Regions from separate parts of the Vibrio kanaloae genome, predicted to be linked through region 2. Evidence: predicted binding sites of a transcription regulator. Region 2 holds the regulator's gene; each other region holds the start of a gene.

Region 1 (3,291 bases), on a different replicon from region 2:
AGGAGTCATCGAATTAAAACTCAATCACAGGTGGTGCTATCTCAACAGGCACACCGTTTTGAGCAAAGATAACCGCTTTCGCTTTTGAGTTAGGCAGCTCTGCATCTTCCAGCCACCATTTCAATTCGACCGGAATTTGTAGAGATTTCTTAGAACCGTCACTTCTCGTCAATGGTTCGTGCGCTTCAACGAACACACTTCTGTCTGGTTCGAGAGATACTTTAATCGGCTCATCAATTATTGTGACTTGCTCACCACGGCTGACCTGCTCAAAGAGCCATTCAATATCTTTAGGTTCCATACGTATACACCCAGAACTGACTCGCAAGCCTATTCCAAAATCTTTGTTCGTGCCGTGTATCAAATAATCCCCGATACCATATGCAAGTCTCAATGCATATTCACCAAGCGGATTCTCCGGCCCTGCGGGAACCACTCGTGGTAACTCAATTCCCTTCTCTAGATACTCTTTACGAATTGAGTTGGGAGGGGTCCAAGTCGGGTTTGGTCTTTTCTGGCTTATCTTGGTGATCATTTCTGGAGTATCACGCCCCACCCGCCCGATTCCGACTGGGAAGACATGGACCAGATTTTTAGTAGGCTCAAAGTAATACAACCTTAGCTCTGCAAGGTTAATGACAATCCCTTCCCTTGGAGTGTCCGGTAAAATAAAACGGCTAGGAATACTTAATACATAACCTACCTTTGGGAGAAAAGGGTCCACACCTTTGTTTGCTGCCATCAACGAAAGAAAGCCAATATCGTACTGCTTGGCAATAATCGCTAACGTTTCACCCTCAACGACTTCATGTTGCTGTATTCTGCCTACTATGCGACTTTCAGCAGAAGGTAACTCAAAAGTCGCCGCTGATACCCACGATGAAGCCGTCGTCACTCCGACAAGCAAAGTCGTTTTCACGGCAAACAGCGCGATCTTACGTAGTTGTGTTTTCATAGAGATCAAAAGCGTCGAGTTAGCGCAATAGGACATACAATTCCTTGGTTTGTCTTTTATCAAAGTTTAGATTATCGCTGATAAAACGTCTCTACAATGATTAGTTGACGTAAATGCATATCCATCTTGCTCTTAATATGCGTGTTCTTCTTTTGATTCCAAGCGATTTAACCACACAAAATCGATTGCCTTTACGATTTCAACATATTTAGTTATCTATAATAATAAAACTGTAAGTGCAGAACCATTTTGTGACAAACATCTCATGGAGCCTCGTTTTAACTCGCTAATATTGCCTCAACAAAATGAATTCAATTCAACAGAATCGGTAATTTACTCAATCTAGTTCCTATCATTACCGTTTAAACTTTGGAGAACGACCATGGCTACACCTCATATTAACGCGCAAGCTGGTGATTTCGCAGAAACAGTACTTATGCCGGGCGATCCGCTTCGCGCAAAATACATTGCTGAAACATTCCTTGATGATGTGAAGCAAGTTTGTGACGTTCGTAACATGTTTGGTTACACAGGCACTTACAAAGGTAAAAAAGTTTCTGTAATGGGTCACGGTATGGGTATTCCATCATGTTGCATCTACGTACACGAGCTTATTGCTGAGTACGGCGTCAAAAATGTTATTCGTGTTGGTAGCTGTGGCGCAGTACGTGACGACGTTAAACTAATGGACGTTGTTATTGGCATGGGTGCATCTACCGATTCAAAAGTTAACCGAATTCGTTTCAACAACCACGACTTCGCAGCTATCGCTGATTTCGATCTTCTAGAAGAAGCGGTAAATCAAGCACGAGCGCAGGAAGTTCCAGTAAAAGTAGGTAACGTATTTTCTGCAGACCTTTTCTACACACCAGAAGCTGACCTTTTCGAAAAAATGGAAAAACTAGGCATTCTTGGTGTTGATATGGAAGCGGCTGGTATTTACGGTGTTGCTGCGGATCTAGGTGCTAAAGCACTGACTATTCTGACAGTTTCTGATCATATAATTCGTGGTGAGAAACTAAGCTCAGAAGAGCGTCAAAAGTCGTTCAACGACATGATGAAAGTCGCTTTAGAGACTGCAATCAACATCTAATCATTAGACAATAGATGCATTTCTAACACTAACTGTATTTTTGCTAATAGATAGTTTGAAACGCAATACCACGCAGCCAAGTTCGCTTGGCTGCCTAAATAACCCCGAGGGGGCGATTGTGTCCAACGACAAGCTGCCAAAAGATGCGGATGGATTACAACTCAACTTTTGTAAAACATTGGCGTGTGACAACTTTGGCTTGAGCGATGCAAAACGATATGTTTTGCAACATGCGAATCCTAAGCGTCCAGCGATGGTTTGTCGTGAGTGTGGAGCTTTCCCCCCCTTACTTAACAATCGTGAAGTGTTAAGCGAACTTCATCGCCTACGACAACTTCACAGCGATGGCCTTCCTGCTTGTCGCAATGATGATTGCGATAATTTCGGCTTATCGGTCCATACCCACAAGCACCTTTATCATGCCTTTGGCTATAGTGGCGACAAGCAAAGATATCGATGCAAAGACTGTCAATCCACCTTCGTTGACAAGTGGTCTGGATCCAATAAAAAACTTCAGTTTCAAGAAAACCTTATGGGCTTATTGTTCATGGGCTATTCCGTACGTGAAATCTGTAGAAAGCTTGATATCAACCCTAAGACTTTCTACGATCATGTTGACCATATCGCGAGCCGTTGTCGTCGCAAGTTAGCGATGATAGATGCACGATGGGTTAACCATGCTCAAGACTATCAATTCGCTTCCCATTATCAGCGCTTGCAGCCGCAAAGTAATAATGGCGTCGTTTGGATCGCGACTGGCGAGGCCCATTCCGGCTATATCCTTTGCCAACACGTTAATTACTCTCAAAATGAAGAACCGTCAGGGAATGTTGATCATAACCCTTATGATGATGTTGCGCGCTTTGTATCCAAAGAACACTCTTCAGAAGCTAACCTAGAAATACCTCAGCCCTCTGACAAACTGAAAGAACGCATTGAACAGCAATACCAAGTCATTCTTGCGAGAGGAAACGTTGAGGATCCTATGGGTAACCTCACCACGTTTAGCTACCCTTCGAAAGGGGCGCTAGTTCGACCACCTTACACCTCCTATGCTCACTTTCTACATGTACTTGACATGTGTGATGAGAATAAACACGTCGCTATCTATATGCCACAAGACCCATTACTAAGGTCTGCCGCCCTAAGCGTATGTTTGCCGCGCATCCAGAGTCAAAATATTGACCTTATGTATGTAGAGGAAGATTCGGGCTGGCAAGATGGTCAAAGTTTTGAAAAAATC
Region 2 (3,291 bases):
ATTACCCGCCTACTATGAAAGTCTCCAAGATTCGGCATAATGCCCGGACGTTATAAAAATAAGCTTAGCCTTGGTAAAAAGGGGGAGTGATAATGTCACTAGACACACTCATCAACGTACCAATGAACATACTCATGAACATAAAAGAGAGAAGTATTTATGATCATCCCATGGCAAGACATCGCGCCAGAGACACTGGAAAACCTCATCAAAGAGTTCGTACTGCGTGAAGGTACAGACTACGGCGACGTAGAGGTTTCATTACAGAACAAGATTGACCAAGTGAAACATCAATTAGCCTCGGGAGAGGTCAGCATCGTGTTTTCTGAGCTACATGAAACCGTTGATATCCAAGTCATAAAACGCTTCTAGGCTGCGCTTAGAAAGGAGCCGTGTTATAGTAAAAGTCGATTGCTAACAAGTATGTTACTCAAACGACAAGGGTTGTCATGTCCGCTAAACATCCAATTATTGCGGTGACGGGTTCATCTGGAGCCGGCACCACCACTACCTCAGAAGCCTTCCGCAAAATGTTCAATATGATGGACGTGAAGGCCGCTTGGGTTGAAGGGGATAGTTTCCATCGCTTTACTCGACCAGAAATGGATGTCGAAATCCGCAAGGCACGCGCGCAAGGTAAGCACATCAGCTACTTTGGTCCACAGGCTAACGATTTTGGCGCATTAGAAGAATTCTTCCATCAGTATGGTAATGAAGGCACCGGTAAAGTACGGAGTTATCTGCACACCTTCGATGAAGCCGTGCCTTACAATCAAATGCCAGGTACCTTTACGCCATGGCAAGAGATCCCTGAAAATTCAAATGTGATGTTCTACGAAGGCCTACACGGCGGTGTAGTAGACGGAGACATCAACGTCTCTAAACATGTCGACCTGCTAATCGGTATGGTGCCAATCGTGAACCTTGAATGGATACAAAAATTCGTTCGTGACACACGCGATCGCGGGCACTCGCGTGAAGCAGTAATGGACTCAATTGTTCGTTCAATGGATGATTATCTTAACTACATTACTCCTCAATTTTCACGTACTCATATCAATTTTCAACGAGTTCCAACCGTAGATACATCCAACCCACTCAACGCCAAAGGGATCCCTAGTTTAGACGAGAGCTTCGTAGTTATACGTTTGCGTGGCATCAAAAACGTCGATTTCCCATACCTTTTGGCAATGATTGATGGCTCATTTATGTCTCGCCACAACACGCTTGTCGTGCCAGGAGGAAAAATGAGTTTTGCTATGGAGCTCATTGTAAGACCAATCCTGCAACAGCTCATCGAAACCGGAAAAATAGGTTAACGGTACGTCGTTCTTATTGATTACTTTTCATACCGTGATCATGTGCACAATTTTGCGTAAAAAATCGTAGCTTGGTCACGATTAAAATCAAGAAATAGTACCTGAAAAAGGATACTATTCTTAAACGAAACACAAGATAGCTTGCAGCACTCAACTAGTGCTCTTATCCTAACGAGTCAATCCAGGCTTAGCTAAAATACGGAAAGCAGCAAGCATACCCTGCAGAGGAAGTAAGATATTATGGTTCTAGGTAAACCCCAAACCGATCCAACATTAGAGTGGTTCCTTTCACACTGTCATATTCATAAGTACCCTTCAAAAAGTACTTTGATTCATGCTGGTGAAAAGGCAGAAACCTTGTACTACATTGTGAAAGGTTCTGTGGCAGTTCTTATCAAAGACGAAGAAGGTAAGGAAATGATTCTTTCTTACCTAAACCAAGGCGACTTCATCGGTGAGCTTGGCTTATTCGAAGAAGACCAAGAGCGTACTGCGTGGGTTCGAGCAAAATCTCCTTGTGAAGTTGCTGAGATTTCTTTCAAGAAATTCCGCCAACTTATCCAAGTGAACCCAGACATCCTGATGCGTCTTTCAGCGCAAATGGCAAGCCGCCTACAAGTAACTAGCCAAAAAGTTGGTGACTTAGCGTTCCTTGACGTAACCGGTCGTATCGCTCAAACGCTACTAAACCTAGCGAAACAACCCGATGCAATGACTCACCCTGACGGCATGCAAATCAAGATCACTCGTCAAGAAATTGGCCAGATCGTTGGTTGTTCTCGTGAGACAGTAGGTCGTATCTTGAAGATGCTAGAAGAGCAGAACCTAATTTCTGCACACGGTAAAACTATCGTGGTATACGGCACTCGTTAATCTCGATTAGCTGAGCCAAAAATTTGAAAGCCACCAAATGCAAATTTGGTGGCTTTTTTTGTTTTTTGAAGATGCGAGAGCGTTACGAAATAGAGCTTCGTCCGTTAACCGTTGGTGCTTTCAAAAATCTTGTCAGCCGATGCTGCGACAAACCCGGTATAAAGCTCACCATTCGCCATCGCATAGCGCTTAGCAAACTCATAGAAGCCACCAGGAATCGTCTCATTGCCTTCAACAAATGAAACTGGGACTTTATCTGCCATTGTTGATGATTGTTCTAATAAGACCTCTGGAGAGCCTTTAACCTCACCTCCAGACGCATTGATAGTGAATCCCGACTCATTCAGATAGTCATTCACGGCCTGCACTTCATCGAATTTATTAAGTTGGTTCACACTCACCGTAAAGTGGTTAGCTCCATATCCATGAGCCGCTAACCAAGACGCGTATTCACTCTCTTTTGCTAGCACTTGGAAATCTGCGAAGCTCAAATCCCAGAGACGACCACCAAACAAGAATTCATGACCTTGAAGCTGACTTGCATCAACTTGCTCAACCAACTTAGCAACGATCTGTTGCAACTCACTTGAGCACTCTTCTACCTTCAATTCACTAATGAACACTTTCGGCTGTTTTGGATCTGGATGCTCGTAATGCTTAGCAACTAGCTTCTTGCTCTCAAACAGGTAATCGCCACACGCTTTATAACCTAACTCAAGGAAAGGCTTAGCCAGCGTTTCAATTCCCAGCGGAGCTACATTGAAAGTACGCAGTGCAATATGATCATTAATCAGCGCTTCGTCTTCTTTTAGCAACTGGTGTACTTTCTCAGCCGATGGGCACAGCCTGTGAATGTAATCATCCCATAGTGATTTAAATAGTAGATCGGGCGTCATGGTGACTCCTTGTCAGAGATTCTAGCAAGCTAGTAATTTGGATTAGAAAGGGAGAGGCTGAGACACAAAGTCAGCAGCCATCAGCCTGTGACATACTTGTTCTATTATTATCTACCGCCCAATCTAGGTGTCAGGCGTGATGGAAAAGGAAGCGATAACACCACTTCCCTATTTCCAGTTTAACGAATGAGCTTAGTACTCAT
Region 3 (3,291 bases), 470 kb from region 2:
TAGATAGGTGAAGCTCACCACGACCTGATACACGGAAACGGTCTGGACTGTCAGTTTCTTCAACACGTAGTGCAACGTTGTGTACGAGTTCTTTTTCTAGACGCTCAAGGATATTACGTGAAGTAACAAACTTACCTTCTTTACCCGCGAACGGAGAAGTGTTTACTTGGAACGTCATTGTTACTGTTGGTTCATCAACAGACAGAGCTTCCATCGCTTCAACATTGTTTACGTCACAGATAGTGTCTGAAATTTTCAGCTCACCAAGGCCAGTAATCGCAATGATGTCACCAGCATTCGCTTGTTCAACTTCGTGACGGTCAAGGCCTAGGTAACCTAGAACTGTACCGACTTTACCGTTACGTTTCTTACCGTCAGAACCAACGATAGTTACTTGTTGGTTTGGCTTAACAGAACCACGTGTAACACGAGCAACACCGATAACACCGACGTAAGCGCTGTAATCAAGTTGCGAAATTTGCATCTGTAGAGAACCGTCAAGGTCAACGGCAGGCGCGTCTACTGTATCAACAACCGCTTGGAACAATGGTTCCATGTCTGTACCAACTTCGCCTTCTTCCATTGTTGCCCAACCGTTTAGAGCTGAAGCGTAAACAACGGTGAAGTCCAGTTGCTCATCGGTAGCACCTAGGTTGTCGAAAAGGTCGAATACTTGATCCATAACCCAATCAGGACGAGCGCCTGGGCGGTCAATCTTGTTGATTACAACGATTGGCTTAAGACCGTGTGCGAATGCTTTTTGCGTTACGAAACGAGTTTGAGGCATTGGGCCATCAACTGCGTCAACGATAAGCAGAACAGAATCAACCATAGACATGATACGCTCAACTTCACCACCGAAGTCCGCGTGTCCCGGAGTATCTACGATGTTGATGCGGTAATCATTCCAGTTAATTGCTGTGTTTTTAGCAAGAATGGTAATGCCACGCTCTTTTTCGATGTCATTCGAATCCATGACACGCTCTTCAGCTTCACCACGAGACTCAAGAGTGCCTGACTGTTGTAGCAGTTTATCAACCAAAGTCGTTTTACCGTGGTCAACGTGCGCGATGATCGCGATATTTCTTAACTTATCAATCTGTGGAGTAGACATGGATTCTCGATTCACTCATAAAAGTAGCCGTCAGTTATCTCAAAAGTTTGGATAATAACCGCTAGCTTGATTTAAAAAACGGTCAATAATATACCAGATTCTAGACAAAAACCTAGAAATATGTGATCTGAACCAAAGCTTTTTTCTTAGTTAGCGATTCATATCCGCTAACTTTGAGCCAGTACGGTGCTGCACAGCTAAATTCGCAGAGCTCTAAAAAAACATCGCACGTGAGCTGCGAGCTAAATCTCTGGCAAAACCATAAAAGTGGATTGACAACTTAAGCAATTCATTGCTGAATGGTGCTCTCATATGTCATATATTGGTGCACAGGCAAACAACTGCACCAATAAAGTGCAATGGAGGATCATTTTGGTGCAAAAATTAAAATGAACAACACAGACAAACAAGTAAACCGTTGAAATTAATGGAATAATTTTTTTGGCACGTTTTTGGCTTTAGATAAATCAGCATCGATTAATGCACTTATAGACATTAATCAATGCTAGTTTCAACCGAATCGAGCTAATACCGAATTAATAACACTGGAGGTTATCCAAGATGTCAGTAGAAAATGTACTATCCCTGATCCAAGAGAACGAAGTTAAATTTATCGACTTACGTTTTACTGATACAAAAGGTAAAGAGCAGCACATCTCTATTCCTTCTCACCAAGTTGATGCAGACTTCTTCGAAGAAGGCAAAATGTTTGACGGCTCTTCAGTAGCTGGTTGGAAAGGCATTAACGAATCTGACATGGTAATGATGCCAGACGCAGCCTCTGCTGTACTGGACCCATTCACAGAAGACGCAACACTAAACATCCGTTGTGACATTCTTGAGCCTGCAACAATGCAAGGCTACGACCGTGACCCACGCTCTATCGCTAAACGTTCTGAAGAGTACCTACGTTCTACAGGTATCGCAGACACAGTTCTAGTTGGTCCAGAGCCAGAATTCTTCCTATTTGACGACGTTAAGTTCTCAAACGATATGTCGGGTTCTTTCTTCAAGATTGATGACGTAGAAGCAGCTTGGAACACAGGTTCTGACATCGAAGGCGGTAACAAAGGTCACCGTCCTGGCGTTAAAGGCGGTTACTTCCCAGTCGCTCCTGTAGATTCATCTCAAGACATCCGTTCAGCAATGTGTCTAGTAATGGAAGAGATGGGCCTAGTCGTTGAAGCTCACCACCACGAAGTAGCAACTGCGGGTCAAAACGAAATCGCAACTCGCTTCAACACGCTAACAACAAAAGCCGATGAGACTCAAATCTACAAGTACGTTGTGCACAACGTTGCTCACGCATTTGGTAAAACAGCGACATTCATGCCTAAGCCACTCGTTGGTGATAACGGTTCTGGTATGCACGTTCACCAATCTCTAGCAAAAGACGGCGTTAACCTGTTTGCGGGTGATAAGTACGGCGGCCTATCTGAAATGGCGCTTTACTACATCGGTGGTGTAATCAAACACGCTCGTGCAATCAACGCATTTGCTAACCCATCAACGAACTCGTACAAGCGTCTTGTACCTGGTTTTGAAGCTCCGGTAATGCTTGCTTACTCAGCACGTAACCGTTCTGCTTCTATCCGTATCCCAGTAGTACCAAGCCCTAAAGCTCGCCGTATCGAGCTACGTTTTGGTGACCCAGCTGCTAACCCATACCTATGTTACTCAGCAATGCTGATGGCTGGCCTTGACGGTATTAAGAACAAGATTCACCCAGGCGAAGCGATGGATAAAGATCTATACGACCTTCCTGCAGAAGAAGCGGCTGAAATCCCAACAGTTGCAGAATCACTACAAGAAGCTCTAGCTGCGCTTAACGAAGACCGTGAATTCCTAACCGCTGGTGGCGTATTCTCTGATGACTTCATCGATTCATACATCACTCTGAAATCTGACGATGTACAGCGCGTGAACATGGCGACACACCCACTTGAATTTGAATTGTACTACTCAGTTTAATCCTCAGTTGGAAGTGCTGCAGCCCTTACCCTAACAGGTGAAATCCACTGCAACATGTAAGAACTACTAAAAAATATTAGGCTCGCCTCGCAGGTGGGCCTTTTTTCTATTCTCCCCCCCTCTTCTTCTTCGTAACATGCCTTCTACCAAACACAATACAATCAACGCCAAACATCAAACCACCTGCGGTGGAAAGAGCCTAAACA

Evidence for each region. Region 2 encodes CRP, which controls carbon source genes, mostly activating them, when cyclic AMP is high. Its sites were predicted from a motif close to TGTGANNNNNNTCACA; they were not measured.
Region 1: a site for CRP is predicted at 1,206-1,221, ahead of deoD (purine-nucleoside phosphorylase). Genes of this name have one in related genera too.
Region 3: a site for CRP is predicted at 1,351-1,366, ahead of typA (translational GTPase TypA). Genes of this name have one in related genera too.

Annotation. Positions count from the first base shown of each region.
Region 1 covers NZ_AP025498.1:593,055-596,345, reverse strand. The annotation lists gene OCV24_RS16900 (L,D-transpeptidase family protein) at 14-991, opposite strand; gene deoD (purine-nucleoside phosphorylase) at 1,338-2,048, shown strand; gene OCV24_RS16890 (hypothetical protein) at 2,167-3,291, shown strand, end outside.
Region 2 covers NZ_AP025497.1:303,692-306,982, reverse strand. The annotation lists gene OCV24_RS01370 (hydrolase) at 1-40, shown strand, start outside; gene OCV24_RS01365 (YheU family protein) at 160-372, shown strand; gene OCV24_RS01360 (phosphoribulokinase) at 450-1,319, shown strand; gene crp (cAMP-activated global transcriptional regulator CRP) at 1,560-2,192, shown strand; gene OCV24_RS01350 (DUF1338 domain-containing protein) at 2,297-3,088, opposite strand.
Region 3 covers NZ_AP025497.1:3,009,840-3,013,130, forward strand. The annotation lists gene typA (translational GTPase TypA) at 1-1,114, opposite strand, end outside; gene glnA (glutamate--ammonia ligase) at 1,676-3,085, shown strand.